3 regions of the Paraburkholderia steynii genome follow, and region 2 is predicted to be linked to each of the others. Evidence: predicted binding sites of a transcription regulator. Region 2 holds the regulator's gene; each other region holds the start of a gene.
The links. Region 2 encodes LexA, which represses DNA repair genes until DNA is damaged. Its sites were predicted from a motif close to ACTGTATNNNNATACAGT; they were not measured.
Positions count from the first base shown of each region.

Region 1: the regulator LexA is predicted to act here: its motif matches at 9,072-9,089, upstream of imuA (translesion DNA synthesis-associated protein ImuA).
Region 3: the regulator LexA is predicted to act here: its motif matches at 3,734-3,751, upstream of BLT65_RS00635 (putative DNA modification/repair radical SAM protein).

Region 1 covers NZ_FNDI01000027.1:88,170-98,879, forward strand. Annotated here, with positions in the region: gene BLT65_RS35615 (efflux RND transporter permease subunit) at 1-420, opposite strand, end outside; gene BLT65_RS35620 (DUF1302 domain-containing protein) at 466-2,295, opposite strand; gene BLT65_RS35625 (DUF1329 domain-containing protein) at 2,371-3,729, opposite strand; gene BLT65_RS35630 (RidA family protein) at 3,809-4,222, opposite strand; gene BLT65_RS35635 (phytanoyl-CoA dioxygenase family protein) at 4,240-5,073, opposite strand; gene BLT65_RS35640 (lytic transglycosylase domain-containing protein) at 6,413-7,012, shown strand; partial or broken gene BLT65_RS48130 (FMN-binding negative transcriptional regulator) at 7,077-7,434, opposite strand; gene BLT65_RS35645 (hypothetical protein) at 7,595-7,900, shown strand; gene BLT65_RS35650 (Y-family DNA polymerase) at 8,059-8,322, opposite strand; gene imuA (translesion DNA synthesis-associated protein ImuA) at 8,348-9,055, opposite strand; gene BLT65_RS35660 (hypothetical protein) at 9,220-9,834, shown strand; gene BLT65_RS35665 (phospholipase D family protein) at 9,872-10,710, shown strand, end outside.
Region 2 covers NZ_FNDI01000006.1:10,130-20,839, forward strand. Annotated here, with positions in the region: gene BLT65_RS12740 (sulfate/molybdate ABC transporter ATP-binding protein) at 1-942, opposite strand, end outside; gene cysW (sulfate ABC transporter permease subunit CysW) at 958-1,926, opposite strand; gene cysT (sulfate ABC transporter permease subunit CysT) at 1,923-2,819, opposite strand; gene BLT65_RS12755 (sulfate ABC transporter substrate-binding protein) at 2,925-3,980, opposite strand; gene lexA (transcriptional repressor LexA) at 4,326-4,976, shown strand; gene BLT65_RS47190 (hypothetical protein) at 5,004-5,348, shown strand; gene BLT65_RS12770 (DUF2939 domain-containing protein) at 5,467-6,108, shown strand; gene BLT65_RS12775 (universal stress protein) at 6,146-6,610, opposite strand; gene nodI (nodulation factor ABC transporter ATP-binding protein NodI) at 6,865-7,779, shown strand; gene BLT65_RS12785 (ABC transporter permease) at 7,826-8,650, shown strand; gene BLT65_RS12790 (hypothetical protein) at 8,705-9,127, opposite strand; gene BLT65_RS12795 (permease) at 9,390-10,448, opposite strand.
Region 3 covers NZ_FNDI01000001.1:132,095-142,804, forward strand. Annotated here, with positions in the region: gene BLT65_RS00620 (carbon-nitrogen hydrolase family protein) at 1-384, shown strand, start outside; gene BLT65_RS00625 (APC family permease) at 542-1,882, shown strand; gene BLT65_RS00630 (tetratricopeptide repeat protein) at 1,963-3,504, opposite strand; gene BLT65_RS00635 (putative DNA modification/repair radical SAM protein) at 3,765-4,976, shown strand; gene BLT65_RS00640 (UdgX family uracil-DNA binding protein) at 4,992-6,467, shown strand; gene BLT65_RS00645 (GNAT family N-acetyltransferase) at 6,518-7,030, shown strand; gene BLT65_RS48370 (hypothetical protein) at 7,169-7,303, shown strand; gene guaA (glutamine-hydrolyzing GMP synthase) at 7,415-8,998, opposite strand; gene BLT65_RS00660 (hypothetical protein) at 9,211-10,029, opposite strand; gene guaB (IMP dehydrogenase) at 10,036-10,710, opposite strand, start outside.

The DNA.
Region 1 (10,710 bases), on a different contig from region 2:
GGCAGGCGTGATCCTGCCGGAGATGATCGGCTCGGCGCGGAAGCCTTCGTCGGTGATTTCGTTCACGTAGGCGTTCGGCGTCCAGAGCGACTGCACGCCGATGCGGTCCACGTTCGGCAGATACGTGACGGCCTGGGTTACCTGGTACAGGCGCGTAAGCCCCTCCTTCGTCCAGATCGAACCCTTGCGGGCCCGCACGACGAAGGTGATCCGGTTCGCACCGAGCAGGTCGGAGCGGTACTTCTGGAAGGTCTGGATGTATTCGTGGCCGATCGGCATCTGTTTCTCGAAACCAGCGTCCATGCGCAGCTGCACCGCGAACACGGCCATGACGGCAGTAAACACACCGATCGTCACGAGCACGGCGATCCGGTGGCCGAAGCACACCCTTTCCAGACTATTAACCAGGCGATTTAACACGGTATTCTTCCCTCAGGTGATTCAAAGGCCCACGGCATCGGGCCATCAGAAGTTCCGGGTGACGAACATCCCGACGAAGTTCCGGTCCGCATATGGCTGGCCGACCGTGTTGTGGCCTCCCCAGAACAGCGTGTAGTTGATGCCCGCCTGCCAGGTGGTCGGGTTCTGGTTGAACAGCACGTAGAGGTTCAGCGACTTCGCGCCCTGCAGATAGTTCGCGTTGAGTGTCGGCGTATAGCCGTAGAGTCCACCGGCGAAGGTGATACCTGGCGTCACCTGCCAGCCGTGAATCAGCGTGCCGTCATAGGTCCAGTTGAAATCAACTGTTGCACCCACGGAGCTCGACGTGCCTTGCGCCATCCCGATCGGATAGCCGAGACTCGAGTTGTTGTTCAGCCAGGGAAGGTAGCCCGCCTGCGGCAACTGCGTTACCGCCTGTCCGTTGATCGTGCGCGTGATGCCGCTCGAACTCAGGCCCGGGTAGTAGATCCACGTCAGCTCCGCGCTCAGCGTCGCCGAATCCGCGCCGATCAGCTTGAGAAACGGGTACTCGCTGCGCGTGAGGGCGAGGATGCCGTTGATGTCGTACTGAAACTTCTTCATGTCGGCCCACTGCTGGCAGTTGATGCCTGGCACACCATTGGTGTTCAGATCGGGCGCACCACCAGCGCCATAGCAGCTCGACAGCGCCACGGCGTCATGAGGCCGGTACGACAGCTCCGTGCCGATCGCCCAGTCGCCCAGCCCGAAATTCGCGCTCACACCGAACAGTTGCCGGTTCTGCAGATACGACCACTGCTCCGTCCCGTTGGCCAGTGACGAAAGCACAGGGGACTTGTCGGTATAGTTGATGTAGTAGAACGCGAAGTTCGCACCGAAGGAGCGCGGCGCATAGTTGAACTTGAAGCCGAACTGCGGCTTGTACTTCGACGGCGCCTGCCAGTTGACCGGAAGACCGATATCGAAGAAGGGCGGCCCGGCGAATCCGCCATTGACGAGACCGTTGTTGATTCCGTCGAGCACATTCTGGTTGCCGCTATTCGAACCGGCAATCGTCCCCGCACTGGGACCCGCCACGTTGAGGTTGGTCGTGCTGATCGTGAGCGGCTGCGTTCCGCGGCCCAGGCTGTTCGTCGTTGACCAGTAAGATCCGACGGGCGGATAGCGATTGCCATTCCAATTGAACTGGTAGTAGTCCTCAGTACTGAATCCATGCGAAAGATCGACGGCGAAGCTCACCATCGGTGCGGGAAGCAGCGCCTGCTTGAGTTGCGAACCCGGTACCAGCAGCTTCTGGATATCGAGCGAGTTCGTGGCATTGATGCCGCCCTGTGCGAACAGGCTCTCGCCCCAGTTGATCACCTGGTTGCCCAGTCGCACGTGAGCGGACCGCCCGCCGATCGCGAAATCCTTCTGGCCCCACAGATCAAGCAGTTGCGCATCGTAGACGACCTGCGCCGATGCGGTGCTCGACAGTGGCGTTCTCGCAGTGTCTTTCGCGAGGAAGTCGTACATCCCTGTGCCGCGGATCATGAACTTGAGACCGGCGCTCGGCATCTTCATCAGCAGCTCGCTGGTCGCGCTCACGTAGGTACTGAAGGCCTGTCCTTTACGGTAATTCAGGTCGCCGTTGTCGCCGAATCCCCATTGATTGGTGTTGGCCGCCGCGCCGCAACCCTCGGAATTGGGATCGCCCGTAAGCGAGCAACTCGGGTTCTTGGTCCGGATCCCCGCGCCTGCCGTCAGGTTGGTCACCCACGAGCCCGTGAGATCGTTGATTCCTGTCGTAAACTCGTAACCGTACGCGCTCGACGCTGCCGCTCCGAACATGGCCAGCGATACCGCAACATATCTGCCGATGATCTTCGTTTTCATGGTTCTATCCTGCCGTCCTCCTCCAAGCCGGCGCACGCGATTCGCGTGCGCCGGACCCCGACCTTCCAGTGAGCGTCAGCGCTCGCTTACCGACCTCAGCGACTCCGCCGTAAAGAAGTCAACCTTGAAGCGCGGGTTGTCGACATGCTCATACCAGTGAAGATCCTTGCCCTGGCCGATCGACGAAGCATCAAGCACGTAGCGTCCGTCGTTGAGGTCATACTGCACGAACGGCTCGTTATCGCATGCACCGCCCAGCTCCCACACCGGAATCGGGTAGCTCTCGCGCACCTTCCAGAGTTTGCCCTGCGCGTCATAGTCCTCGCCTACGAGCGCGAGCCAGCTGTCCTCGTCCAGATATACGACCTTTTTCGAAGCGACGTGCCGCGCCGTGGGCTTAAGCGTTGCCTCGACCACCCAGACGCGATGCATTTCATAACGACGATGATCGGAGGAAATGCCGTTGGGCGTAGCGACGTCGTGGAGCTTGTCCCTGAAGGCGTACATGCCGAAATCGTCATACGGGACGATCATTTCCTTCTTGCCCACGAGCTTCCAGTTGAACCGGTCAATGGAGCCATTGAACATGTTGGATTCGTCGATCAGATACTGATTTTCGAAGCCGATCAGCGGCGCATCATGCGTGTATGCCGGCATGCGCCTGACGCGACGCTGGCCGGGAAAGTAGTAGTACGTTTCCGAGTCCTTGTCGAAGTACTGGCGCTGCACGAAAGCCTGACCAGCCAGCGCCGCGGGCGAATCGACCGAGAAATACGCGCCGAGGTTAAACTGGTCGACGTCCTGCGGTGTGGTCTTGCCTTCCTTGCCTGCAGGGAAATAGAACGCCTGCGGACCGACTGCGTCGATCCAGTCACTACTGCCGGGGCGCGGGGAAATGGACGTTACAACGGGCGACCACTCGATCCCTTCGCCGCGATAGCGCGTCTCGTAGTTCAGAATCGCTTCGGCGCCGTTTTTCGGCTGCGGGAAGGCGACCCCCGGGAGCACTGCGGCCTGCACCGTTTCGCCATCCGAAGCAAGTTTCGCCGTCGTGAGGTTTGCCTTCGAATTCTGCTCGGCGAATTCCGGCAACTGGCATTCGCGATGTGACGGATAGACGTCCATGCGATAGCCCTTCAGTTGCTTGACGAGTTGGGTCTGCCCCGGCGAAAGCTTGTCGGCATATTTGTCGACGTTCGATGCGTCGATCGTGTACACCGGTTTTTCATTCTTGTACTTCCAGAAGTCACCGCGAACCTTGCCCCATTCCCATCCTCCGGGCGTGGCTTCCCTGCCGGCAAACGCTGGCACGAGCCCGTCCTTGCTGGCCGCGCGCTCGCCGCCGACCGGCGTAAGGTCCTCGGCGACGGCCACTCCGGTCATGAGCAACAATGCCGCGATGGCGGATACGGCTCCGATTGTGTGCTTTCTCATCTCGACTCTCCGTCCTATCCTACATTCATTCGCACTACATATGGATTGATTCAAACCCAATGCCCCTGGACCAAACCGCTCAGCCGTCGCCGCACCCTGCCACGGCCACCGCCCGAATCTCGATGCACAACTCCGGAAGCGCCAGTTGCGTTACACCAACCGCCGTCCACGACGGATAGCACGCCGGGAAGTACGCGTCCTTGACTGCCGAAAAGTCCTTCATCTCGTCGCGAAGGTTAGTGTGAAAAGTGGTCAATTCCACCACATCGGATAGGCTCGCGCCCGCCGTCTCGAGGACGGCCTTCAGGGACTCGAAGGCGATGCGGGCTTGAGCCTGCATGCCCTCGCCGGCCTTCATGTCGGGGCCGATGCCGACCTGACCGGAGACCCAGATCGTGTCCCCCACGCGGGTCGCGGGAGAAAAGTGATAGGCGTCGTAGAACGCTTGGAACGGCTTCGGGATGATCGGTTGCCGCGAAGTGGGCGTTGCCATGATGGTGGTTCCTTTGGTCAGACGAGTTGACGGAAACACGTTGCGCGAAACGGATCCCCGTCTTTCAACGCAGCAAGTTCTTCGAGGAACAAGACCCCAGCCGCGGTGAAGCCCGAGATACTCGGTTGCGGAAGTGGGCTGAAAACCGCGTCGTCGCCGAAAAAGCGCAGTACGAGCGTGTGGCGATCCGGAAACGCTGGGTCCACCGCGCCGCCACCGTGCAGTACGCCCGGATGCATCAGCAAGACGTCACCCGGCTCGGTCGCCCACGAAAGGATGTCGTAGGCAGCCGGGTTAGCGCGGCGCCCTACTTCGATATTCGGCAGGCGCGGCCAGACATCGCCGCCATGCAAGGGATCAGTCGGATCTTCAGCATTTTGAAAGGTCGTGCCGTCGTGACGGGGGCCTTGATGCGACCCGCGCACGACCTCAAGCGCATTTTGTTTGGGCACGGCCTCGAAACTGATCCAGGCATTGCCAAAGTGCATCCCCTTCCATGGCAGGTAGGACGTGTCCTGATGCCAAGGCGAGCGGCCGCTATTGCCCCCGCTCTTGAGAAACAGTTCCTCTGCGAAATACCAGACGTTGTCTGAGCCCCAGAGATCCGCGAACAGTCGGCCGAACGGCAGCTCTCCAACGAGCTCGTCCAGACGTCCCTTCGCATACGGATTGGCGTTGTCGTTGCGCGTCTTGTGCACTGTGCCGTCGAAGAGGCTGCAGGCCATAGGCCCTGGGTTCTCTATACCCCAGTCGAAGACCTGTCGGCACCGGGCCAACTGTTGCTCGTTGAGAAGGCCCTTGACCGGAACGGCGCCGTCCTCCGCGAACGCCTTGCGCGTGGCTTCATCCATAGCTGAACTCCTGAATTGTCAAAAGGCGACCAGGTTGCAAACGCTTCCTGCGGCGCCTTCGTAGAAAATACTACCAAAGTTAGGTCATAATACAAAAATAGAAAAAAGAAGAAAAGACGGGGAATTCCCTGTGTTCTGCGGGTTACGGCCAATGGCGAAGTATCAAACGTGCCCCAGATCCTGCCAGACCACGTTTCACGGGTTCAACGATCGATGAAGGCACGCGAGGCGTTCGACGAGGAAGATGCCGTCGGGCCATAGATCTTCCTGGCGAGCAGTAGCTGGCCCGGCGCACAAGGCTCACGGCCGAAACGCAAATCCGTTCGCGAAGGCCGCCCGGGCGACCTGGTCGGGCAGTTGCGGTTCGACCGGTTGTTCGCTGTCGTTCGGTGCTTCGGTTGCAATCGCTTCCAGAATCATCCTAGGTAATGGCACCAAAATTAGGTCACAAAGAAAAACATTGTGCAAGAGGAAAAAGAGAGGGTATCCCGGTCTCCCCAGGGTTACGCACTAGCCTGCCAGCCCCATGACAACTCCCGGGAAGCGGTTCCGGCACCCGCAAGCAGCTTGAGCGCTCGAGACCGCCTTTTCAGCCGCGAAGCCAGTGGGACACGCCATCAAAATTTTTCTTGACCTCGTTGGTATGTTTACCTATCTTATGCTTCATGTACTACATATAGGTACTGATGTGCCGCAGGCGAGCGAGTTAACAACCCAGCGCCTTGGCATCGGAGGACATGAAAGCCGGCATGGAGCGGCCTTTGTCGCAAAACCGGCGCCCATTAATGGTGGAAAGAGTAGGAGACGATGATGTCCAACATTCTCAGCAACTGGATTTATGTGGGCAGCAATGCATACGACGAATACACGTTCGTGCCTTGGCTGAACAGGAACGTCTACCGACGGACTGTAGATTTTAGTAAGGTATGCTTACTGTAATGCTAATTTGCGGTGAAGGAGAATTGTGATGGGTATCGAAAAGACTTCGGGCGAGCCGGGCATGGCGGGTCGAGCTGGATGAACAAATCAAACGTGAAGAATGCAAGAGCGTGGACAGGTGCCCGTAGCGCACCGACGCTATGCCAATAGCGTTCGCGAGTTGGTTGCGAGCGAAACGTGCGCAGCTTGCATTGATCGGGCGCTCGAGCGTCTGGCTTGACGACTCTGCTGTTTCCGCTGCGGAAGGTGCTGGGCAGATTGTTTGATTTCTTAAAGACTGAATTGGACAGTACCCGACACTTCGATTTTCTACTTTGTTTTTTCATCTATCCGTCGTCGTGTCGTTCCATGGAAGACGATTGAACCGGTCGTGACCATGGAATATTGAGGAACATAGACCATGTTCACGAACCTGAGGGAAGATTCAATTGGGTGGCTACACCCTCTTGCTCGCCGCCTGCGCGACATCGTCCTCTCGGCTATTGTGGTTTTCTGCTCGCTAACGGGGCTGTGTTATGGCGCTGCTGCACCGGCTTTGCCGACGTCGGCTGAAGCGGTCGAACTGCCGCTAGAGGAAGCACCCACAGCAGAGGAAATCGCAGCTGTTGTGAGTTCGCGCTTTCATATAGGATTACACGACGCCTTGGGAATCGGTCACGCGGTGCTAACTGCGGCAAGGCGTTACGCAATCTCGCCGTTGTTATTGCTTGCAGTGATCGCAGTCGAATCTAGTTTCGACCGATTTGCGATAAGTGTTGTTGGCGCCAAGGGACTCATGCAAGTACTTCCATCTCAACACAGAGACCGTGTCCTTCGCACGTCCGATTTGACCGATCCGCGCACCAACGTCCGTATTGGGTCCGCGATTCTCCGAGACTACATAAGGGCGTCAGGCGGAGACCTCGAGGGCGCGCTATGTCGCTATAGCGGGGGCGCCAAGGGCTATGCACGACGGGTTGCCGATCGCTTGAGCATGATGAAAACGGCATTTGGCTTGTAGACGCAGCCTTGTTTGGATTCGATTGTGAGGTAGTACATGGACGCATCGACCCTGTTCCAGGTTATGGCTGCGAGGCTTCGTGCGCGCGCGTCAAGCGATCGATGACACTGCGCGCATAACGCTTTCGTCGATGATCGCGATGCGTCCGTGAGCATGGACAATCATGTAATTTCAGGTCGGCACCCCCGCTCGTGCAGTTCATGCTTGCCCGGATACCGGCGACAGGCAGGCTTCGCCCCGGCATGAAAGACCACAAGCACCTCGTCGCCATTCGCGACTTCCTGCCATACGTGGCTCGCCCGCGTGGCGCACGCGCAGTACGCCTTGACCTCCCTCTCCCATCGCTAGTTCGAAAGGAATGTGTTGGCGTCGAGTCCGCTTTTCCCATGCGCGACTAACGTGCCAAACGGATGTTGGGCAATGCGATCACAGGCTGGTGTAGATGCAAGTTTAGCGAGGCTCGTGCAGCCAGAACTTCCATGGGATTGAAGCCCGTCTCCAATCATTAAGGCGCAGTGCCGAACTGCTCATCGAAAGCCCGAACAGTTGTCTGTAGCGAATTCGCATGTCCAAGGAGGGGTAATGACGAGCTTGCCAGTTCCGAATCCGACGCTGGTCATTGCTGGCATCGACGTGGCGAAAGCCACTTTGGACATAGCAGTTGGTGTGACATCCACTCCGTTGAATCTTCCGAATGATCATGTCAGCTTTGACTCGATGCTTGAGAAGCTTGCAGGTCACCACGTCGCGCTAATCGTCATGGAGGCGAAGGGGGCCGGGAGACGTCTTTTACCTGCGCACCGCAAGCTTCCCGAAACTCGGCGGCCGTCATCAATCCCCGGCAAGCTTGCGACTTGCACGCGCCACGGGCAAGTTGGCGGAGACTGACCGCTCGCCCAGCTCGATGAAGGGTCGATAGCGACGGTCATTTTGAGTGCATACACCGCCGCCTATATGTGTACCCAACACAGGTAGGCAGCAACTAGCTGATTTTTATATAAAAATATTTGGGGACGCAAGGCAATGCGCTGCCAGGCAAGGGCGCCCTAACGGGAAACCTGCGCGAAAATCAAGGCCACACCTGACACGTCGACCAGCACCGTGCTTTCCTCGGCAATCGCAACCTGCGGCGAGAGGTTCAGCAGCCCTGTCGCGATTTCTCGCACCGCGTTGACCTCCGCAGAGCCGTCGCGCTCCTGCATGATGGTGGCAGGTGCGAGCGTCAAGACGCCGCCGCGCCGCATGCCAATGCAGACACCGTCCGCGCGTGCGGACGGGTCGGCCGCAATGACGCGCTCCTTCTCGAGCACTGCGAGGCCTGCGCCGTCATCGGGTTCACGCGACCACTTCGGCCGGAACACTTCGAGGCACAACAACGGGAGATGGACGCCTATCCACAGCTGCATTGCGTTTTACGTTCAGGATTGGAGAGGGCGTCAGAGAGACGAACAGCGGTTCATCGCGGGCAGGGCCACGGCGCTTCAGAAACTGGACATCGACGCCACCTTTCGCAGCGCGAATCGCGAGGCGCAGCGGAGCGGGCGAGGCGTCGCGGGTCGTTGCGAGCGGTCGCACCATGAAAAAGAGCGACTCCGACGTCTGCGCGGCCAAGTGCAGCCGCCGCACCGCCTCGGGCCGCACGTGCTGCTGCCAGAACACGAGCGCGCCGCAGGTGCCCGCGCGCAGAATCTGCTCGGCCGCCCACAACGCGTCTGCCGTCTTCAGTGCTTTCACGATCAGCAGATTCGACGGATCGAGGCCCCACCACGCGAATGCGGTCGGCTGGACGTTGTGCGGTGGCTGGAGGAGCACGATCGGTTTCGATCCCAGGCGCTCAAGGGCGGGCCGTAGCAGACGCAGTTCGCCGCAGCCGGTCTGCTGGACAAGCAGATCGGTGAGCGCGCCGCGAGGCCAGCCGCCGCCAGGCAGTTCTGCTGCGAGGATTTCGTCACCGCAAGGGACGACCCTAGAGGCGGCTCGGGCAAGCTGGTTGCCTTTCCAGAGATCCGGATGGATGGCCTCCGGTAGCGATACGGCGCTCATCGCTCCCCCTTAAAAAGCTGTATATATATACAGTATAGCCTGGATGCGTAAAGAGGTTGAAACCGGTTCTCCCGGCGAACAATCGGTTTATTGCACCGGTGCATCGTCTTCGAGTTGCGTGATAGATTTGCGAACATTCTTATTACGATTGCGCGCTCGTCGACATGCACAACACTTTCTCGCTTCGTCTCACGGCGGCCGTCGCTACCGCTGTCTTGTTGGCCGCCTGCTCGAACAAGTCGACGCCAAACGAAGAGAACTTCGCGGCCGCCGTCAATCAAAAGCTGGCCGCGAGCCCCGAACACTGTCTCCCCGCAGCGTCATGGCCGGCCTCCTCAGAGCCATCGGATCACGGCAATCCATACGCGTTTTACGACGCAGGCATCGGATTCGTTAATGCAGGACTAGCGACAGTGAAAGAGGAGGGTCCAAGCGCGTCGACCAACTTCCGCAAGAAAGCGATTTTCAGTTTGACCGATGAAGGCAAGAAGATCCTGGTACGCGAGGAGTTGCAGCCATACCCGAAACAGGAAACCGGTCGCTTCTGTTATGGAAAGGCCAAATTGACGAAGGTAGTGAAATGGGATGCACCGGTAACCGTGGGGAACGTGACGACCACGACGGTCTATTACTCGTACGCGATCGATGATGTCCCGAAGTGGGCCGAGAACGAGCAGTTGAAGGCCGCTTATCCCGATCTCGCTGCTGACGTGGCGGGGAAGGGCCAAGCGACCCAACCGGTTTCGCTGACGAGTGACGGTTGGCAGGCGGCCAATTAACTACCGCGAAGTGTAAGCGTGCCGAACAAATTGGCGAATGGACGGCGGCGGCTCGCCTGAACGACCTTTTCGAATAGGCGACCGCGGAAATGAAATTGCGGGGTGTCGTCGCTACCCAACGAGAGAAGAAAACGTGTTCATAACTGCAGCTACTTACCACGACCAAGTTCTCAAGCTGGTCGATTCCGGCGAGCCAGTTTCGGCAGCCGTCGCATTCGTCGGCCAAGGCTGCGACGAGATCCTCGGAAGATCCACCGCTTCTGTACGCTTGCTTTGCAATTTACTGTCTGGTGGTACGAACCCCAGAGCAATCCAAGCCCTAAAAGCGTATCGAGGCATCGAGATTCGTCATCTCCGAAACCTTCACGCAAAGGTTATTATTGGCGATACCAGTGCGATCATCGGTTCAGCGAATCTGTCCGAAAACGGGCTGACTACAAACCCGGATATGGGCTCCGGGTGGCACGAGGCAGGTTGGCTCGTAAATGACCGAGACAGCCTTCGCGATATGGACGCGTGGTACCAAAAACTGTGGGCTGCCGCGTTGCAAGTTACGGACGATGACCTCAAGCAGGCGGAGGCAATGTGGGGGGACCAGAATACTGCGGCATTCGTCAGCAGTGGTCGCAGTGGGGCCCGCTTTGCCGATGTGCACCGCCAACAAGTCGACGGCGTGCCGATCTACATGTGCATTTATAGCGATGACGCGTCAGAGCGAGCCGTCAAAGCGGCCTCCACGAAACTGTCCGACATTGAGCGAAGTGGCTCGGTTGTGCCCAGCGTCTCGCCATACGAAATCTTCGACGGATGGTCGAGCCTCCCCTCTGACGGCCCGCTGCTTTGCTTCCGCATCCGCGCAAACGGCTCGCTGGTGAG
Region 2 (10,710 bases):
GCGCCCTTCGAGCTCGACACGCACCGAGCCACCCAGCGTCACCACGCGCCGCACGCCGACGACGATGCCGTCGCGATGCCCCGAAGCCTGCGGATACAGCACGAGATCGTGCGGACGCACATAAGCGAACGCCGCTCCCTGGAAGTTCGCTTCGATTGCGATCGGCTGCGCAGCGCCATCGACGACGAAACCCTTGCCGTCGACGCTGCCATGCAGCCGGTTCGCCGCGCCGAGAAACTCGTAGACGAACGAGGTCTGCGGATGATCGTAGACGTCTTGCGGGCTGCCCACCTGCTCGACGTGCCCGTGGTTCAGCACGACGATACGGTCCGCGACTTCTAGCGCTTCTTCCTGGTCATGCGTGACGAAGATCGTCGAGATATGCAGGTCGTCGTGCAGACGGCGCAGCCAGCTGCGCAGTTCCTTGCGCACTTTCGCGTCCAGCGCGCCGAACGGTTCGTCGAGCAGCAGCACTTTCGGCTCGACGGCCAGCGCGCGCGCCAGTGCGATACGTTGCCGCTGACCGCCCGACAGTTCCGACGGATAGCGCTGCGCGAGCCAGTCGAGTTGCACGAGCTTCAGCAGTTCATGCACTTTCTCACGGATCACGGCTTCGGACGGGCGCTCCTTGCGCGGCTTCACGCGCAGCCCGAACGCGACGTTCTCGAACACCGTCATGTGACGGAACAGCGCGTAATGCTGGAACACGAAGCCGACGTTGCGCTCGCGCGCGCCCACTTCCGCGACATCCTGGCCTTGCAGCACGACCTGGCCCGCGTCCGCGTATTCGAGGCCCGCGATTACGCGCAGCAAGGTGGTCTTGCCACAGCCCGAAGGTCCAAGCAGCGCGACGAGTTCGCCCGGCGGAAAATCGAGCGAGACGTTGTCGAGCGCGGTGAAATCGCCAAAGCGCTTTTGCAGATTGCGTACGGTGATGCCCATCTTTGACAACTCTCCTTACTGGACCGATTGTGCGGCGGTATTCGTCGACGGCGTGGCCGGCTTGCTCACGGGACCGGCATGCGCGGGCACGTCGCGCGCGCTCGCCAGTTCTGCCGACATGTGACGCTCGGCGAGCAGCTTCAGGCCGAGCGTGACGAGCGCAAGCAACGCGAGCAGCGACGCCACGGCGAAGGCCGCCGAAAAGTTATATTCGTTGTAGAGAATCTCGACGTGCAGCGGCATCGTGTCCGTCTGGCCGCGAATGTGGCCCGACACCACCGACACCGCGCCGAACTCGCCCATCGCGCGCGCGTTACACAGGATCACGCCATACAGCAGACCCCATTTCACGTTCGGCAGCGTGACGCGCCGGAAGATCTGCCAGCCCGACGCGCCGAGCACGTGCGCAGCCTCTTCCTCGTCGTTGCCTTGCGCCTGCATCAGCGGAATCAGCTCGCGCGCGACGAACGGGAACGTGACGAAGATTGTCGCGAGCACGATGCCCGGCACCGCGAAGATGATCTGCACGTTGTGATCGGCGAGCCACGGTCCGAACCAGCCTTGCGCGCCGAACATCAGCACGTAGATCAGGCCGGAGATCACGGGCGACACCGAGAACGGCAGATCGATCAGCGTCGTCAGCAGCGCCTTGCCGCGGAACTCGAACTTCGCGATACACCACGATGCCGCGAGGCCGAATACGAGGTTGAGCGGCACGGCGATCGCTGCCGTCAAGAGCGTCAGCTTGATCGCCGACACCGCATCGGGATCCGCGAGCGACTCGAAGTAGTACGCAACGCCCTTGCTGAACGCCTGATAGAACACGGCAACGAGGGGCAGCGCGAGAAACAGCGCGAGAAACAGCAGCGCGATGCCCGTCAGAATCCAGCGCACGACGCGCGGCTCCGTTACCGGATCGGGACGGCGCACAGTGTTGGCGTTGCCCGCGCCCGAGCTGGACAGCACTACGGAATCCTGGCTCATTGCGCACCTCCCGTCAGTGCAGCCGACGACACAACCGGCACGGTAGGCGCCGTGCGGCCGCGGGTCGTGCGCCGCTGCAGATACCACTGGAGTGTGTTGATCAGCAGCAGCATCAGGAACGACACCACCAGCATCACGACAGCCAGCGCCGTTGCGCCCGCGTAATCGTATTGCTCGAGCTTCGTGATGATCAGCAGCGACGTGATCTCCGACTTCATCGGCACGTTGCCCGCGATGAAGATCACCGAGCCGTATTCGCCCAACGCGCGCGCGAACGCCAACGCAAAACCCGTCAGCAACGCGGGAAACACAGAAGGAAACACGACGCGCCGGAACGTCAGCCAGCGCGACGCACCCAGGCACGCAGCCGCCTCTTCCTGCTCGCGCTCGAACTCTTCGAGCACGGGCTGCACGGTCCGCACGACGAACGGCAAGCCGATGAAGGTCAGCGCAACCAGCACGCCCGCCGGTGTGAACGCGATCTTGATGCCGAGCGGTTCGAGAAACTGGCCGACCCAGCCATTACCCGAATAAATCGCCGCGAGCGAGATGCCCGCCACCGATGTGGGCAGCGCAAACGGCAGATCGACGACGGCGTCGATGATGCGCTTGAACGGAAACTTGTAGCGCACCAGCACCCACGCGACCAGAAAGCCGAACACCGCGTTGATCAGCGCGCCGCCGAGCGCCGAGAAGAACGTCAGCCGGTACGACGCGAGCACGCGCGGCGACGTAACGGCGCGCACGAACTGGCTCCAGTCGAGCGTGGCCGTCTTGAGAAAAGTGGCCGCGAGGGGTATCAACACCACGAGGCTCAGATACGCCAGCGTGATGCCGAGCGTCAGGCCGAAGCCGGGTATCGCGCTCGGCTTGCGAAAGGTCAACGTCGTCATGCGAAAGCTCTTTCAGGTTTTATGCGTTGCAACGCGTGCCGTCGCACCATTGCCGAAAGCGCGCCCGAGGGCGCGCCTTTGTTCAAACATTGCCGCTTCGTGGTTTCACTGCGGCTGGTAAATCGAATCGAACACGCCGCCATCGGCAAAGTGCGTCTTCTGCGCGTTCGTCCAGCCGCCGAACGAGTCGTCGACCGTGTACAGCTTCAGCTTCGGAAACTTCTCGGTGAGCGTGGCCGGCACCTTGTTCGAACGCGGACGGTAGAAGTTCTTCGCGGCGATTTCCTGGCCTTCCTCGCTGTAGAGAAAGTTCAGATACGCGTCGGCGAGCTTGCGCGAGCCGTGCTTGTCGACCACCTTGTCCACCACGGCGACAGGCGGCTCGGCCAGAATGCTCGCCGACGGCACCACGATCTCGAACTTGTCGGTGCCGAATTCCTTCACCGACAGGAACGCTTCGTTTTCCCATGCGATCAGCACGTCGCCGATACCACGCTGCACGAAGCTCGTCGTCGCGCCGCGCGCGCCGGAGTCGAGCACGCCCGCGTTCTTATACAGCTTCGACACGAATTCCTTGGCCTTCTGGTCGCTGCCGCCCGGCAGATGCGACGCGTACGCCCATGCCGCCAGATAGTTCCACCGTGCGCCGCCCGAGGTCTTCGGGTTCGGCGTCACGATCGACACGCCCGGCTTCACCAGATCGTCCCAGTCCTTGATGTGCTTCGGGTTGCCCTTGCGCACGAGGAACACGATCGTCGACGTGTACGGCGATGCGTTGTCGGGCAGACGTTTCTGCCAGTCCTTGTTGATGAGGCCCTTGTTAGCGAGCGCGTCGATGTCATAAGCGAGCGCGAGCGTCACGACATCGGCCTGCAGGCCGTCGAGCACCGAACGCGCCTGCGCGCCCGAGCCGCCGTGCGACTGCTTGAAGGTGACCGTCTCGCCCGTCTTCGCCTTCCATTCCTTGCCGAAGGCCTGATTGACGTCCTGATACAGCTCGCGGGTCGGATCGTAGGAAACATTCAGCAGCGTGGTGTCCGCATGCGCCTGCGCGATCATCCCGACCGCCGACGCCGCGCCCAGCGCGAGCGCTGCGACCAACCGCTTCGCGCTGCCGCGCTTTGCCTTTGCTCCTGCCAACCCCGTGATCCGAATACCCATCGACCTTCTCCGTCTTGTTAGTGTGATTGCCTGTTTTCCGCTGATTGCCGCGATTCGCTGCTGCGCAAGCGGCAAGCGCCTCTGCCGCTGCGTGGGCGTTGCTGCTGCATCAATGGAGGCCAGTCTATCCGGGCGGCTTCATCATTAAAAATAATGTTTCTTCATTTTTTAATACGCAATAGTGGTAAAGGAATGGTTTGCGTCCGCGAGCGCGTCCGTAGCGCCGTTTCAGCGTCGCCTTTCGACGTTCACACGACACCCGCCGCGACGAACTTAAAGTAAAGCTTGAAATGCGCCGAATACTGTATAAAAATACAGTCACCTGTCTATCCATACAGTGGCGCCATGACCAAACTCACCGCACGTCAGCAGCAGGTTTTCGAATTGATCCGCCGCGCTATCGAGCGCACGGGCTTCCCGCCCACGCGGGCCGAGATCGCGGCCGAACTGGGCTTCAGCTCGGCGAACTCGGCGGAAGAACACCTGAGGGCGCTGGCGCGCAAAGGCGTGATCGAACTGGCGGCGGGCGCGTCGCGCGGCATCCGCCTGCTCGCGGGCCAGGACGACTCCCCGCATCAGTTCACGCTGCCGCACGCGAGCATCATGCAGTTGTCGCTGCCGCTCGTCGGCCGCGTGGCAGCCGGTAGCCCGATCCTCGCGCAAGAACATATCTCGCAGACTTACACGTGCGACCCGTCGCTGTTCTCCAGCAAGCCCGACTACCTGCTGAAGGTGCGCGGCCTGTCCATGCGCGACGCGGGCATCTTCGACGGCGACCTGCTCGCCGTGCAGAAAAAGAGCGAAGCGAAAGACGGCCAGATCATCATCGCGCGTCTGGGTGACGACGTGACCGTGAAGCGTCTGAAGCGCCGGCCCAACGGCATCGAGCTGATTGCCGAGAACCCCGATTACGAAAACATTTTTGTTCAGGCCGGCAGTGCGGAGTTCGCGCTGGAAGGCATCGCGGTCGGGCTGATCCGGCCGACGGAATTCTAATTAGCTGAACACTGTCTGGAGAGACTCATGGAACGCCTTGCCCGCTTGCTGCCCTTTCGCCAGTTCGGTCGTCTGCGCCATCTGCGCGAGCTCGTCCCTTGTGGTTCGCTGACGGCGCTTGCGTCGAACGTCACGGGTCGCACGGCATCGCTGTTCGATGAAGAACCTCAACCGCTGCCGTCCGCGCAACCGGCGTTCGCGCGCGTGTCGCTGAACTCGGGTCTCAACGCGGAACCGGCGCGGCGCGCGCCCGTGCGGGTCTATCACGGGTCGTCGCGACTCATCATGGTCGGCACGGTGGACGCCGTGTGCAACATGATCGATCGCGCGATTGCCGAGCAAGGCGATCAACTGACGCAGCAGGCAGCGTGAGCGCGCCACGTGCGCCTGATATCGGAGCTGTGAAACGCTTGCTTGCAAACTTGTGGGATCGTTTCGGTGCCGATCGGGTCCACACCTGATCGATATTGAAAACGGAGCGTTCCGCACAATGGCAGGTTTGGTAAGGATGAAAGGCCGGGTTGGCCGGCCACTTCTGATCGCGTTGATCGTGATCGTCGTCGTGGCTGCGCTGGGTTACGCGTACGCATCGCCGTATATCGCGCTCGACCGGCTCAAACGCGCCGCCGATTCCCGCGATGTGGAAACGGTCAACGAATACGTCGATTACCCGGCGCTGCGCGACAGCCTCAAGCTACAGGTCACGGGATTGCTGACGCGCCGGCTCGACGTGCAGCACAACGGCAATCCGCTTGCCGCCATCGGCGCGATGATCGGCGTTGCATTGATTGGTCCGCTCGTCGATGCCTATGCGACGCCGGATGGTGTCGCCGCATTGCTCAACGGCATTCCGCCGCGCGGCGAACCGGGCGAGCGCCCGCCTCCTCCGCCCGCTGCTCGAGCGGACAATCCGGCGCCCAACTCGCCACCAACGCCTGCGCCCGCATCTAGCCAGGCTAACGCCAATAGCAACACGCCGCCGCAGCCGCCGCAAACCACGGCGGGATATCGCGGTGTCAATGAGTTCGTTGTGAGCTATCAGCACGGTGTCGGCGACACGCGCTATGCGGCGATCTTTCGTAGGCAGGGGCTTTTCACGTGGAAGCTGTCAGCCGTCGATCTGAACGGCTGACGCTTCTTCACAACACGTGCGCCAGATGGCGGCTGCCTCACGCAGCCGCCTGCTCCTCTTCAGCCGCCGACGAGCACGCGACCAGAATGCTGCACGACACGCGGTCCAGCAGCGGCGTATTGCCCGCGCCCATCCACCAGCGCGACAGTCCCGTGCGGCAGCGATGCCCGACCACCACCAGATCGACGTGCAACTCGGTCGCTAGCGACGCAATTTCGTCGATGGGATGACCAAACGCGAAATGCCCCGTCGCCTTCACGCCACGTTCCGTGAGCCAGTCGACGCCTTCCTGGAGAATCTCACGCGCGGTCTTTTCGAAGCTGCCGCATGCGACGTCCGTCAGCAGGCCTGCGCTTTGCGCAATGCTCGAACGCATGTCGACGACCGACAGCAAATGCGTCTCCGCGCCCAGATCGAGCGCCAGATTCGCGCCGCAACGCAATGCCTTGCGGCCTTCACGCGAGCCGTCGTAGCACAGCAGAATCTTGTTGTAGCTCGCCATTTTGCTTCCCCCATGCCCGCGACTATCGCGGTCTCATCTGAATCATGGTGCGCCGCAATTCCACATGCAAGGGATGGAAAACGCTAAGTGCGGTGGCCCGCGCAGTGCGCCATGACGCGGTGCAAGATCGTGCATACGATCCGCCAGCGACGCGCATCCATGCGCCAAACGCGGCACGCACGATGCCCTAAAATAGGCAGCCGTCTCGCGCTTTGCACCGGCCACGCACCTATTCAGGGAGCATCCGTCTTCGTATGACTGAAGCTGCAATCGAATTTCATCAGGTCGAGAAGCGCTACGGCGAGAAAACTGTCGTCGACGGCTTGTCGTTTCATGTGCGCAAGGGCGAATGTTTCGGGCTGCTCGGTCCCAATGGCGCGGGCAAGACCACGACGCTGCGCATGCTGCTCGGCATTGCGGCACCCGATGCAGGCAGCATCCGTCTGTGCGGCGAACCGATTCCAGTGCGCTCGCGCTTCGCGCGGGCGCGCGTCGGCGTCGTGCCGCAGTTCGACAATCTCGATCCTGATTTCACGGTCCGCGAAAACCTGCTCGTGTTCGGCCGCTACTTCGGCCTGTCCGCCGCGCAGTGTCGCGCGATGGTGCCGACGCTGCTCGAATTCGCACGCCTCGAAAGCAAGGCGGATGCGCGCGTCGGCGAGCTGTCGGGCGGGATGAAGCGGCGGCTCACGCTCGCGCGCGCGCTCATCAACGACCCTGACGTGCTCATCATGGACGAGCCGACCACAGGCCTCGATCCGCAGGCACGCCATCTGATCTGGGAGCGGCTGCGCTCGCTGCTCGCGCGCGGCAAGACGATTCTGCTGACCACGCACTTCATGGAAGAAGCCGAGCGTCTGTGTCACCGGCTGTGCGTAATCGAGGAAGGACGCAAGATCGCGGAAGGCGCGCCGAATGAATTGATCGCTTCGGAAATAGGCTGCGACGTGATCGAAGTGTATGGCCCCGATCCCGCAACGCTGCGCGACGAACTGGCGCCGCTGTCGGTGCGCACCGAGATCAGCGGCGAGACGCTCTTCTGTTATGTCGACGATCCGCAACCCGTTCACGCGCGGCTGAAGCAGCGCGCGGGGTTGCGCTACCTGCACCGGCCGGCGAATCTCGAAGACGTGTTTCTGCGTCTGACGGGCCGCGAAATGCAAGACTGACGGGCACACAACCATTCGCCACCGACATCCAAGGCGCACCGAACACATGGACTTACGCACCTACGACACCCCCGAGCACGCCGCGTCACGCGAGCGGTTCGCCGCGTTGCCCGCGAACGCCGTCAACTGGATTGCCGTCTGGCGGCGCAACTATCTGGTGTGGCGCAAGCTCGCGCTCGCGTCGATGTTCGGCAATCTCGCCGATCCGATGATCTATCTGTTCGGGCTCGGCTTCGGCCTCGGGCTGATGGTCGGACATGTCGACGGCGTCTCGTACATCTCGTTCCTCGCCGCGGGCACGGTGGCGTCGAGCGTGATGATGTCGGCGAGTTTCGAGTCGATGTATTCGGGCTTTTCGCGGATGCACGTACAGCGCACCTGGGAGGCGATCATGCACACGCCGCTCACGCTCGGCGACATCGTCCTCGGCGAAGTCGTGTGGGCGGGCAGCAAGGCTGTGCTGTCGGGCGCCGCCATCATGGTCGTGGCGGGCGCGCTCGGCTATGCGAGCTTTCCGTCGATGCTCATCGCGCTGCCCGTCATCGTGCTGGCGGGGCTTGCGTTTGCGAGCACCGCGATGATCGTGACGGCGCTCGCGCCCTCGTACGATTTCTTCATGTTCTATCAGACGCTGGTGCTCACGCCGATGCTGCTGCTCTCGGGCGTGTTCTTTCCGCTGTCCCAATTGCCACCCGCCGCGCAGTTCGCCGCGCAACTGCTGCCGCTCGCCCACACCGTCGACCTGATCCGTCCGGCGCTGCTCGACCGCCCGATGAACGACGCAGCGCTCCACGTGGCCGTGCTAGCCGCGTACGTGGTGGTGCCGTTCTGCATATCGGCGGTGCTGTTCCGCCGCCGCATGATGCGCTGAGGGCGCCGCGCGCAGGTTCATGCGCGGCGGCGCCCTCAAGCTGATTCAATCAGATCACTCTTCGTCATCCGACCACGGCACGTCGACGTCGGAGATGAACTCGACCGTCGCGAACGGCCCGCCTTCCTGGCGGCCGATCTTGCCGTCCGCGCGATGCCACTCGACGCGGAACATCGTGCCCGGATCGTCGGAGCGCAAACGGATCGTGCGCAACTCTTCCGGGTCGGCTTCCTCGACGGGGCCATCGAGCGAAACGAGCAGCGCCTGCGGCCACATGCCGTCGACGGGATCATAAATGCGGTCGCCATCGGGAATCGACGTATGCGCTTCGACGCCGATCGTCGCCGATGCGTCGATGATCATCTTGCCCAATGCGCGCAGCACGGCTGTGGCGCGTGCCGAGTTGGCCTGACGGATAGCGAGATCCCCGCGGGTCAGCGCCTGCTCGAGTTTCGGATTGGTCTTTTGTTGGGCCATGCGATGTCCTGAATTTAACTGGTTGGCGCTTGCACGCCGTTTTGTGCAGCTGAATGATTCGTCCTGCCTTGCGCCGCGTTGGCGGCATGAACGGCCGCCATCGTAGCATTTGCATCCGTCCGACTGCGTCTTGCAGTGCAACAAGGCCACACCCATGCCACCCAGCGCTGCATGCCGATCGCGCGCTTGCCTCCCCAGTTTAGGACGAGATTCGCCGCTGCGACGCCGCGTTTTATTACGGTCGCTTGTTACGGGCGCTTGCTCAGAAGCCGAGTGCCACGGCCAGCAGCCCGGCCAGCACGCCAAACGCGACCACACCAACGGCGACGACAGTCAGCACGCGCGGCCGGAACGAGCGTGCGAGCATCACGAGCGACGGCACGCTGATGGGCGGCAGCGTCATCAGCAGCGCGCCCGCCGGGCCGACGCCCATGCCGAGCGACAGCATCGCCTGAACGATGGGCACCTCGCCCGCCGTCGGGATCACGAACAGCATGCCCGCGACGGCCAGCGCGACGATCCATACGATGTCGTTGCCGATCTCCGGCCCGACTTGCGGAAAGAGCCACGCGCGCGCCGCGCCGAGCAGCAGGACCAGCACGATGTATTCCGGCACGAGGCGCACGGCCATCCGCGCGAAGATCGACAGCCAGCGCGCGAACGGATTGCCGTCACGCTGCTCGCCGACCAGTTCGACGAGGTGCGCGTCGGCCGCTTGCGCTTCCGCGGGTGTCACGAGCCGGTTCGCCAGATAGCCGAGGCCGAACACCATCGCGATGCCGAGCACGAGCCGCAGCCCGGCCCAGTGCCAGCCGAGCACGAAGCCCATGAACACGAGCGTCGCGGGATTGAGGACCGAGTTGCCGAGCCAGAACGCGATCGCGCCGCCCGGCGAAGCCTGCCGCGCCCGCAGTCCGGCGACGACGGGCGCCGCGCAGCACGTACACATCATTCCCGGCAGCGCAAGCAGGCCGCCCGCCGCGACACTGCCGAAGCCCGTCTTGCCGAGCAGCCGCGCGACCCAGTGCGCGGGTAGCAGGGCCTGCACCGCCGAGCCGAGCAGCAGGCCGAGCACCATCGCCTGCCAGATCGCCTTGCCGTACGCGAGCGCGTAGGCCAGCGCCGCGCTCCACGACGGCGCGGGCGGGCTCGACGCCTTGCCCATCAGGATCGACGCGCCGATCGAATGCGTCGATGCCGCCGTGAACGCGCGGTTGTAATACGGAAACCATTTGACGTAGAAAAGTCCCGCGATAGCGAGCAGCACGAAAATCGGCCAGGTCGGGGCGGCGGACGAAGAGGTGGGACGCGTGGCGTTCATCGTCGTGAGGGTCGGTCGTTGTGTTGTTGACTACGTTGCCGTTCGTGCGGCACGCACGGGTTCGCGCGCCGGCTGGGCTGCCGCATCGGCACGCGGCAACGGCCACTCTACACGGATCGAACGGGATCGTAAAAAGTGGGGGCGAAAGCGGCGCGACGGGTGACTTGTACCCGCGCCTGCGTGCTATTGAACGTGGCGTTAGGTGCGTTCGTACACTTGCCGCCAGAGCGCCGCGACATAGGCGTCGCGGCGCGCGGCGTGC
Region 3 (10,710 bases), on a different contig from region 2:
GTCGCGGCGCTCGACGCCGATCTGCTGATCGTCACCAACGGCAACATGGACCCGTTCGGCCCCGTGCATCGCCGCGCGATCCAGGCACGCGCAATGGAAAACCAGATGTTCGCGCTGATGGTGAACCGCTGCGGTTCCGGCGACGACAACCTGACCTTCCCCGGCCTCTCCGCGCTGATCGATCCGTTCGGAGAAACGGTACTCGAACTGGGCGGCGAAGAAACGGTGACGAAGGCGACCGTCGATTTCAAACGGCTCGAAGCGAGCCGAGAGCACTACAACTATCTGCACGATGCACGCGTGCCGCTCGGCCTCGTGCCTGTCGAACAGTCGAATGGCCATCGCGCGCTGATGGTCGAAGCGCGCCGCCGCCGCAGCGACTGAACGCTTTTCAGCAGTCTGTCCGGGATGCACCGCACGGGGCCGAGCGCGCCCTGCGCGGGTGCGCCCACGCCCGTCGAAATGCCAGCCATAGGCACCATAAGGCATCCAGAAGACATCCATATCGGCCATCGCTCTCGGCCTGGCTTTAGGAGAAATCATGCAAGCGTCGTCATCCCATGAACCGTCGCATCTGAAGCGCACGCTCGGCTTGCCGTCCGTGCTGCTGTTCGGTCTCGCCTACATGGCGCCGCTGATCGTCTACGGCACCTACGGCGTGCTCGCCAAAGCCAGCGACGACACGGCCGCCCTCGCCTATCTGCTCGCGCTGATCGCGATCGCGTTCACCGCGCTCAGCTATGGCAAGCTCGCGCGGCTCTTCCCCGTCGCCGGCTCGGCGTACACGTACACGCGCAAGACCTTCAACGCGCACCTGGGCTTCCTGATCGGCTGGGCGACGCTGCTCGACTATTTCTTCCTGCCGATGGTGATCTGGCTGATCGGCGCCGCGTATCTGAACGCGGCGTTTCCGCATGTGCCGTCGTGGATCTGGATCGTCGCATTCATCGTGCTGACGAGCGGCCTGAACATCGTCGGGATCGAACTGGCCGCGCGCTTCAACATCGTGCTGATGGTCGTGCAACTGGCGATCGTCGCGATGTTCGTCGCGCTGTGCTGGCACTATGCGTCGGCGGCGGCTGGCCCGGGTGGAATCGCGATGGCCGAACCGTTCTTCAAGCCGCATGTGCCGCTCGGCGCAACGATGGCGGGCGCCGCGATCGCCGCGTATTCGTATCTCGGCTTCGATGCCGTGTCGACACTGACGGAAGAAACCATCGATCCGAAGAAGAACATGCCGCGCGCAATCCTGCTGATCGCGCTGATCGGCGGCGCGATCTTCGTGATCGCTGCGTACACGATGCAGCTGGCGCACCCCGGCGTCGAGTTCAAGGACACGGATTCGGCCGCGTTCGAAGTCGCGAAGATGATCGGCGGCGATATCTTCGTGACCGTGTTTCTCGCGGGTCTGATTCTCGCGCAGTTCGCGTCGGGTATTTCGGCACAGGCGAGCGTCGGCCGCTTGCTGTACGCGATGGGCCGCGATGAAATCCTGCCGAAACGCTTCTTCGGCTATATCCATCCGCGCTTCAAGACGCCGGCGATCAATATCGCGATCGCGGGCATCGTCGGGCTGATTGCGCTGAAGCTCGATGTGGCGACGTCGACGTCGTTCATTAATTTCGGCGCGTTCCTCGCATTCACGGCCGTCAACCTGTGCGTGATCCGTCTGTATCTGTCGGGCAATCATGGCGAGCGCAAGATCGGCGTGTTCGGCGGGCTGGTGTTTCCGCTGATCGGCGCAGTGGCCGATATCTGGCTGCTCGCGAGCCTCGAAAAGACGGCGCTCATGCTCGGCGCGGTGTGGTTCGTACTGGGTATCGCGTATCTGTGCTGGATCACGCGTCTGTTCCGCCAGGCACCGCCTGAAGTGGCGATCTGAGCGGATAGCGGAATACGCGATTCGCCGTGGCGGATCGTGTTCGAGAAAACGCGGTGCATTGTATGCGCCGCGTTTTGCTTTTATGCGTGTGTTGGAAATTCGGCTTCCAGCGCGTCGATCAAATTCGATAGCACGTCGACCCAGTTGCCGCGCTCCGACTGGTTGAAGATCCGCATGCCCGGATACCACGGGCTATCAGTGCGCTCACGCAGCCACCGCCAGCATCCCGCGTAGCGATTGAGCAGCCACACGCGCTTGCCCATCGCCGCGGCGAGATGCGCAACCGATGTATCGACGGCGATCACCAGATCGAGTGGTTCGACGAGCGCCGCCGTGTCGGCGAAATCCGCGATCTCGTTCATCCAGTCGGTCACGTTCGGACGCGGCGCCGCAGTGAGTTCCTTCGAAGCATCGTCCGCTTTCTGCAAGCTGATCCACTGCGCGCGCGGCCATGCGAGAAGCCGCTCGACCTGCGCAGGCGCGATGCTGCGCATCCTGTCCATATGCGCGTTGATTTTGCCGCCCGCCCACACGATGCCGATGCGTGGCACGCGTTGCGGCGCGATAGCCGCGAGACGCGCGCGCCAGTATGCGGCGCGCTGCGCATCGGCGCGCAGATAACGCGACGGCGCCGAGCCGAGGTTCTGCAAGCCGATTTCGAGCGCCATCGGCAGAGAGAGCATCGGCGAATAGCAGTCCCATTCGCTCCAGTCGGAGGGCACATCGTCCAGCAGTCGCAACTGCGGATAACGCTCGCCAAACGAATCCTCGAAAAGCCGCCGCAGCGGCTTCGGGCAGTTGAAGCCAACCGTAGCGAAACGGTCCAGCGCGAGTGGGAAAAAGCGGCTGAACTGCAACGCATCGCCGAGCCCCTGCTCGTACACGATGAACAGCCGTGCGTCCCGTTTCGACGAAGCTTCACCCAGCCACTGCGGCACGGGCCATTCAGCCGGCCGCGCACCACGCTCGCCGCGATTGTTGCCGAGCGCGGCCCAGCGGTATTCGAAATGCGGCCACGCTTCTTCGTATCGCCCGGCCGCGAGCATCATATGGCCGATATTGCTGCGCGCTTCGAGATTCGACGGATCGAGCTCATACGCGCGCCGGTGATGCACGATGGCCGCTTCGACATCGCCGAGCGCGTTCAGCACGAGCCCGAGGTTGTTGTGCGCGCCGGAGTGCGCCGGGTTCGTTTCGATCACGCTGCGATACGCGTGCTCTGCCGCTTCCATGTCATCGTTCAGTTGCAGCGCGACGCCGAGATTGAAGGCGAGAATCGATGTTTCGATCGACACGGACGGCTCGCTGCGCGCGAGATCGAGGCCGCGTTGCGCGCTCGCCGCACCCTCGGCGAGCGCGCCCGAGCGAATCTGAACGACGCTCAGGCTGTTGTAGAAAATGGGATCGGGCCGCACGCGCAGCGCGTGCTCGATCCAGTGCGCCGCGCCGCCCGGCTCTTTCGCTTCGAACGCAACGAGGCCGCGCAGATGTAGCGCGGCGGCGTGTTCTGGCTGCGCTTGCAGGACGGCGTCCAGATGCGCGCGCGCCGTACCGTGGTCGCCCGCGAAAAAGGCTTGCTCGGCTGCCGCGTAGCGCTGGTCGATATCTGGCTGGGATGTCATTCGATCATGTCCTTCACCGCGACAAAACTGAGGCTTCGAACCGTCGATACGTCGATTTGGCTCGGGGGCAGCAATGATGGCACTGCGCCGCCGGCGAGCTGTGAAGTTGTGTGAAGGCAGAAGCCGCCGCCGTGGTTCCGCTTATCCACTGAAAAATAGGACAAATCGGGGACAGCCGCCGCGTTTGCCACGATACGTGCCTTGTGGACGACACGCGACGGCGTAGAATACTGTACGCATATACAGTATCTCCGTCTGCCATGGAACTGCTCAAAAAGCTCGAAATACTCGCCGACGCCGCCAAGTACGACGCGTCGTGTGCGAGCAGCGGTGCGCCACAGCGCAGTTCGCGCGGCGCGGACGGGCTCGGCGCGAGCACGGGCGCGGGTATCTGCCACAGCTTCACGCCTGACGGCCGCTGCGTGTCGCTGCTGAAAATCCTGCTGACCAACTTCTGTCTGTACGACTGTCAGTATTGCGTGAACCGGCGCACGAGCAACGTGCCGCGCGCGCGTTTCACGCCCGAGGAAGTCGTGAGCCTCACACTCGACTTTTACCGGCGCAATTACATCGACGGGCTGTTTCTCAGTTCCGGCGTGATCCGCTCATCGAACTACACGATGGAGCAACTGGTGCGCGTCGCGCAGTCGTTGCGCGAGGAGCACCTGTTTCGCGGCTATATCCATCTGAAGACCATTCCCGATGCCGATCCGCAACTCATCGCGCTAGCGGGCCGTTACGCGGATCGCCTGAGCGTCAATATCGAACTGCCGACCGACATCAGTCTGGAACGGCTCGCGCCCGAGAAAAGCGCCCGCACGATCCGCCTCGCGATGGGCTCGATTCGCCTCGCCAGCGACGAAGCCGAGAGCGACGCGAAGGCGCCGCGCTTCTCGCCCGCTGGGCAAAGCACGCAGATGATCGTCGGCGCGGACGACACCAGCGACAGCACGATCCTGCAAACAGCCGAAACGCTGTACGGCTCGTACCGGCTCAAGCGCGTCTACTATTCCGCGTTCAGCCCGATTCCCGACAGTCCGACGGCGCTGCCGGCCAAGGCGCCGCCGCTGTTGCGCGAGCATCGTTTGTATCAGGCCGATTTTCTGCTGCGCGGCTACGGGTTTCGCGTCGACGAACTGTTCGACACACCCGGCAATCTCGCGCTCGATATCGATCCGAAGCTCGCGTGGGCGCTGAGTCATCGGGAGAGCTTTCCCGTCGATCTGAATCGCGCGAACGCACGCATGATCGCGCGCGTGCCGGGCATCGGCATGCGCAACGCCAAGCGTCTGGTGGAACTGCGGCGCTCGCGGCGCATCCGCTATCAGGATCTCGTGCAGTTGCGCTGTTCGATGGACAAGACACGGCCGTTCGTCGTGACAGCGGACTATCGCCCTGCGCACGCCGACGCGTCGACGCAGCGGTTACGTCACGCACTGACGCCGCCGCCGACGCAGTTGTCGCTGCTTTGACGCGGACACGAGCGCATGCAAGTCATCTCGATCGACGACAGCTATACGGCGTGGCGCGAAGCCGCGCTGCAGGCGCTAGCGAGCCGCATTGCGCCTGAGGATATCGACTGGCGTGTAGTTGGCGATGACGATCGCGCAACCACGCCCGCGTTGTTCGACGATCACGCGCCTGTGTCGAAGGCAACGACCGCTCCGGCCAATGTCCGCATTTCCCGCGAGCTCGGCGAACTGCTGAAGGACGCAGGGCTCTATCGCGACACGGCACGTTGGGCGTTCCTCTACCGCGTGCTCTGGCGATGGCATGACGGCGACCGCTCGGTCGCGTCCGCCGCCGATTGCGACGGCGCGCGCCTGTACAAGATGGCCAAGGCCGTACGGCGCGCGAAGCACGACATGATCGCGTATGTGCGCTTCCGGTTGCGCGAGCCCGGCAACGATGCGCCAGCGGCCGATCTGCCCGAGTACGTCGCGTGGTACGAGCCGGAGCACGATGTGCTCGCTTGGTCGGCCGAGCATTTCGCACGCCGCATGGGCCGCTCGACGTGGCTCATCTCGACGCCCGATAGCGCAGCATGGTCGAACGGCAGCGCGTTGCGGCTCGAACGCCGCCCGGCGTTATCCAGCGACCGCTGCAAGCACACCGCCGACGAATCCGAAGCGCTCTGGCTCGCCTACTACCGCAGCACGTTCAATCCCGCGCGCCTGAACGAGACGGCGCTCGAACAGCACATGCCCGTGCGCTTCTGGAAAGGCTTGCCCGAAGCGCACCTGATTCCGTCGATGATCAGCGAAGCGAAGAGCGGCGCGCAACGGGTCGCGCAGGCGCGCGGCGTCGGCGTGCTGGGCGGCAAGAGCGTGCCTGTCGATGCGCACAGCGCACAGCCGGCGCGTCAGCCGCCATCGACGCTCGACGCATGCCGGCGCTGCGAGCTATGGCGGCACGCGACGCAGGCCGTCGATGGCATCGGTCCAGACGATGCGCGCATCATGCTGATCGGCGAACAGCCCGGCGATCAGGAAGATCTCGCTGGCAAGCCGTTCGTCGGGCCAGCGGGCCAATTGCTCGATGTCGCGATCGAGCGCGCGGGGTTGCGGCGCGAGCATCTCTATCTGACCAACGCCGTCAAACACTTCAAGTGGATGCTGCGCGGCAAACGGCGCCTGCACAAGACAGCGGCGCAGCAGGAAATCGATGCGTGCGGTTACTGGCTCGAACGCGAACTGGAACGTGTGAAGCCTGCCGTCGTCGTCACGTTGGGCGCGTCTGCGTTGACCGCGCTGCTGCACGAGAAAGTCAGTTTGCGCGATTGGATCGACCGGCCGATCGATGTTGACGGGATGCAGGTGATCGCCACGTATCACCCGTCTTTCGCGTTGCGGCAGGAGAACGACGAGGCGCGCGAGCGCGTGCTGGACGCAATCGCTTCTGCATTGGCGCGGGCGCGCGATCTGGCCGACACGGAGCAGGAACGGCGGCAAGCATCGCGCTAGTGTTTCGTCCAGGAATGCGCGAGCATTCATCCATCCAATGGACGGATGACATGCGAACCCTTCTCCATACCTCGCGGCTGCGCCTCGAACCGTTCGACGAAGCCCATTTCGCGGGGCTTCTCGCGCTCAACTCCGATCCTGTCGTGATGAAATTTCTCGGCGACGGTTCGCCCGCGACGCCGACGGAAGTGCATCAGAGCATCGATTCGGCGAAGGCGCGCTGGGAGCGGTTCGGCTTTTCGTGGTGGTCGTTCATCAGGCACGACAGCGGCGAGATCATCGGCGCGGGGTGCTTGCAGCACATCGAAAATGAACCGGGCAATCCTGTGGAAGTCGGCTGGCGTTTGAAGCGCGATCACTGGGGACAAGGCTACGCGACGGAAGCGGCGCGCGCGATGATCGGATTCGCGTTTGACGAGCTTGGCCTCGCTGCTGTTTATGCGACGACACATCCGTCGAATGAAAGATCGATCAAGGTGATGAAGCGGCTTGGGATGCGGAGTGTCGGTTTGCAGCCGTGCTACGGGACGCTGGCGGCGACGTATGTGCTGGAGAAGGTATAGCCGCAGCTGTTATCTCAAAATTCGTCCTTGTCCTATGTCCGTCACTTTTAGGCGCCCCTATTCTTGAAACATCAACAGGGCGCCACTCAACACGATATGGACTGCGCCTGTTACCACCTTCATCGACAGGAGCGCATCATGTTCGTCTACTTCCTTCTCAGCCAGTTCAGCCAATGGCTTCGTTTCGTGGACAAGCCGCGTTGCGGCGCATTTCTCGCAGCATCCGTTGATATCGAAGAACTGGGCAAGAACGCACAACGATACGATCGGTAACTCGAATCTCCGCGATTTGCCGCCGCGAAGCATCGTGGCGAAAAAAAAGCCCGCTGACGCGGGCTTTTGAACATTCTGATGCTTGTGGTTTCGGCACGTGCAGACGTCCGATCACTCCCACTCAATCGTCGCAGGCGGCTTGCCCGAGATGTCGTACACGACGCGATTGATACCACGCACTTCGTTGATGATCCGGTTCGACACATGACCGAGCAAATCATGCGGCAGATGCGCCCAATGCGCCGTCATGAAGTCGAGCGTCTGCACTGCGCGCAGCGCGACGACATACTCATACGTGCGCCCATCGCCCATCACGCCCACGCTCTTCACAGGCAGGAACACGGCAAACGCCTGGCTCGTCAGGTCGTACCACGACTTGCCCGTTTCCTTGTCGATGAAGGTGCGCAGCGTTTCGATGAAAATCGCGTCCGCGCGACGCAGCAGGTCCGCGTAATCGCGCTTCACTTCGCCGAGAATCCGCACGCCGAGGCCCGGTCCCGGGAACGGATGGCGATACACCATCGAAGGCGGCAGGCCCAGCTTCACGCCCAACTCGCGCACTTCGTCCTTGAACAGTTCGCGCAGCGGCTCGAGCAGCTTGAGATTGAGCGTCTCCGGCAGACCACCGACGTTGTGATGGCTCTTGATCGTATGCGCGGCCTTCTTGCCCTTGCCCGCCGATTCGATCACGTCCGGATAGATCGTGCCTTGCGCGAGCCACTTCGCATCCGTCAGCTTGCCGGCTTCCGTCTGGAACACCTCGACGAACTCGGCGCCGATGATCTTGCGCTTGGCTTCGGGATCCGTCACGCCTTTGAGCTTCGACATAAACGCCTCGCTCGCATCGACGTGGATCACCTTCACGCCGAGGTTGTCGGCGAACATCGCCATCACCTGCTCGGCTTCGTTCAGGCGCAACAGGCCGTGATCGACGAACACGCAGGTCAGCTGATCGCCAATCGCGCGATGCAGCAGCGCCGCCGCCACCGACGAATCCACGCCACCCGACAGACCGAGAATCACATGCTCGTCGCCGACCTGCTTGCGGATGTTCTCGACGGCTTCGTCGATGTAATTGCCCATTTCCCAATCGGGCTTCGCGCCGCAGATCTTCAGCACGAAGCGCTCGAGCATCGCGCGGCCCTGCACCGTGTGCGTGACTTCCGGGTGCCATTGCAGGCCGTAGAAGTGGCGCGCCTCGTCGGCCATCGCCGCGATCGGGCACGAGTCGGTCGATGCCATCAACTGGAAGCCTTGCGGCATTTCCAGCACCTTGTCGCCGTGGCTCATCCACACCTTCAGCATGCCGTGGCCTTCGGACGTTGCGAAGTCCTGAATGCCGTCGAGGAAGCTCGTGTGGTTGCGCGCGCGCACTTCCGCGTAACCGAATTCGCGCAGATGGCCGGTTTCGACCTTGCCGCCGAGCTGCTCGGCCATCGTCTGCATGCCGTAGCAGATGCCGAGCACGGGCACGCCCGCTTCGAACACCGCTTGGGGCGCGCGCGGCGTGTCGCTCTCGGTCACCGAGTTCGGGCCGCCCGACAGGATGATGCCCGTCGGCTTGAATTCGCGGATGAACTCGTCGCTGACGTCGTGCGGATGGATTTCCGACAGCACGTGCGCCTCGCGGATGCGGCGTGCGATCAATTGGGTGACTTGCGAACCGAAGTCGAGGATCAGGATCTTGTCATGCATGGCAGCGGACGGAATCTAAAAAGAACGGATAGGGAAAGCCGCGCGTGTCGCATCGCGACAGAACGGCGTTGTATTCGAAACGGATTGGCTTGCGCGGCAACGGCGGCGTGAGCGCCGCATCGCTGCGTGCCGTGATCGATATAAAGCGCGATAAAAGACCTGCGCGCAGACGGATTCCAGTTGTTTCGGCAGTGGGCGTGAGCTTGTGCGGGTCAGCCATGAAACGGCGGCCGGGGTGTGCCCGATTTCGCTTCGGCAGCGCGTGCGTCGGCTTCGTTGCGCTGGGCTGCGGCGCGTTCACGCGCAGCGGCGTCCTCGTGGGCTTCCGCCCGGCGTTCGTGCGCCAGCGCGTCTTCACGCGCGGCGGCGGCCGCTTCGGGCATCGTCGCGCGCGGCGGCTGCGCCGTCAGGCCAGGCTCGACGGGATGCCCCGTCGCGGGACTCACAGGCGTTACCGTGCTCACGGCAGGCGTTGCGGCAAGCGTCGGCTCGACATGCGGCCCCGTGGTGGCCGGATAAACCACACCCGGGCGAGCCGCGTTACGCTCGCGCTCGGCCTTGCGCGCCTCGTTCTCGGCGTCGCGCGCCGCCACGCGGTCCGTGCGTTCGGCGGCGGCCGTGCCGGCCAGCCGTTCGCGCCGCTTCACCGCGCTCGATAGCTTCACGCCACCCAGGCCGATAACGAGCAGGACTACGCCCGTCAGCACCGCCACCAGCTGACCGAACCCGGTCAACTGCGGCGTATGCAGCCCCACCAGCCAGACCAGCATCAGCACGCCCGTCAGCCAGTTCACATGGCCGACGACCTTGGCCGTCGTCACCGTCATCGCGCCGTCGATCGACGCATGCAGCGCAAGCCACGCCAGGCCGATCAGCGCGATGCCCGCCCCCTGCCCAACCAGCGCAGGGTCCGTCTGCACCAGCTGCAGCGCGTCGTACAACGATTTCCATGGCGTGAGCAAAAACAGCAGCCCGAACGCCAGCAGCAACAAGGCATCGATGATCAGTACGGCACGCAGCAGCGGCTTCATCGGCAATTAGTCCACGTGATAGTTGGGCGCTTCCTTCGTGATCTGGACATCGTGTACGTGCGATTCGCGCATGCCCGCCGACGTAATTTCGACGAACGAAGCTTTATCGTGCAGTTCGTCGATCGTACGGCAGCCGCAGTAACCCATCGATGCACGCACGCCGCCGATCAGCTGGAACAGGATCGCGCCAACCGAGCCCTTGTACGCGACCCGGCCTTCGATGCCTTCCGGCACCAGCTTGTCGATGTTCGCGGAGTTGTCCTGGAAGTAGCGGTCAGCCGCGCCGTCCTTCATCGCGCCGACGGAACCCATGCCGCGGTACGACTTGTACTGGCGGCCCTGATACAGGAACACGTCGCCAGGCGATTCTTCCGTGCCGGCAAACATGCTGCCCATCATCACGGCGTTCGCGCCTGCTGCCAGCGCCTTGCTGACGTCGCCCGAGAAGCGCACGCCACCGTCAGCGATCACTGGTACGCCTGTGCCCTTGAGTGCCGCCGACACGTTGGCGATCGCACTGATCTGCGGCACGCCCACGCCTGCGACGATACGCGTCGTGCAGATCGAGCCCGGGCCGATGCCGACCTTCACGCCGTCCGCGCCGTACTCGACGAGCGCCTTCGCTGCGTCGGCCGTCGCGATGTTGCCGCCGATCACCTCGACGTGCGGGAAGTTCTTCTT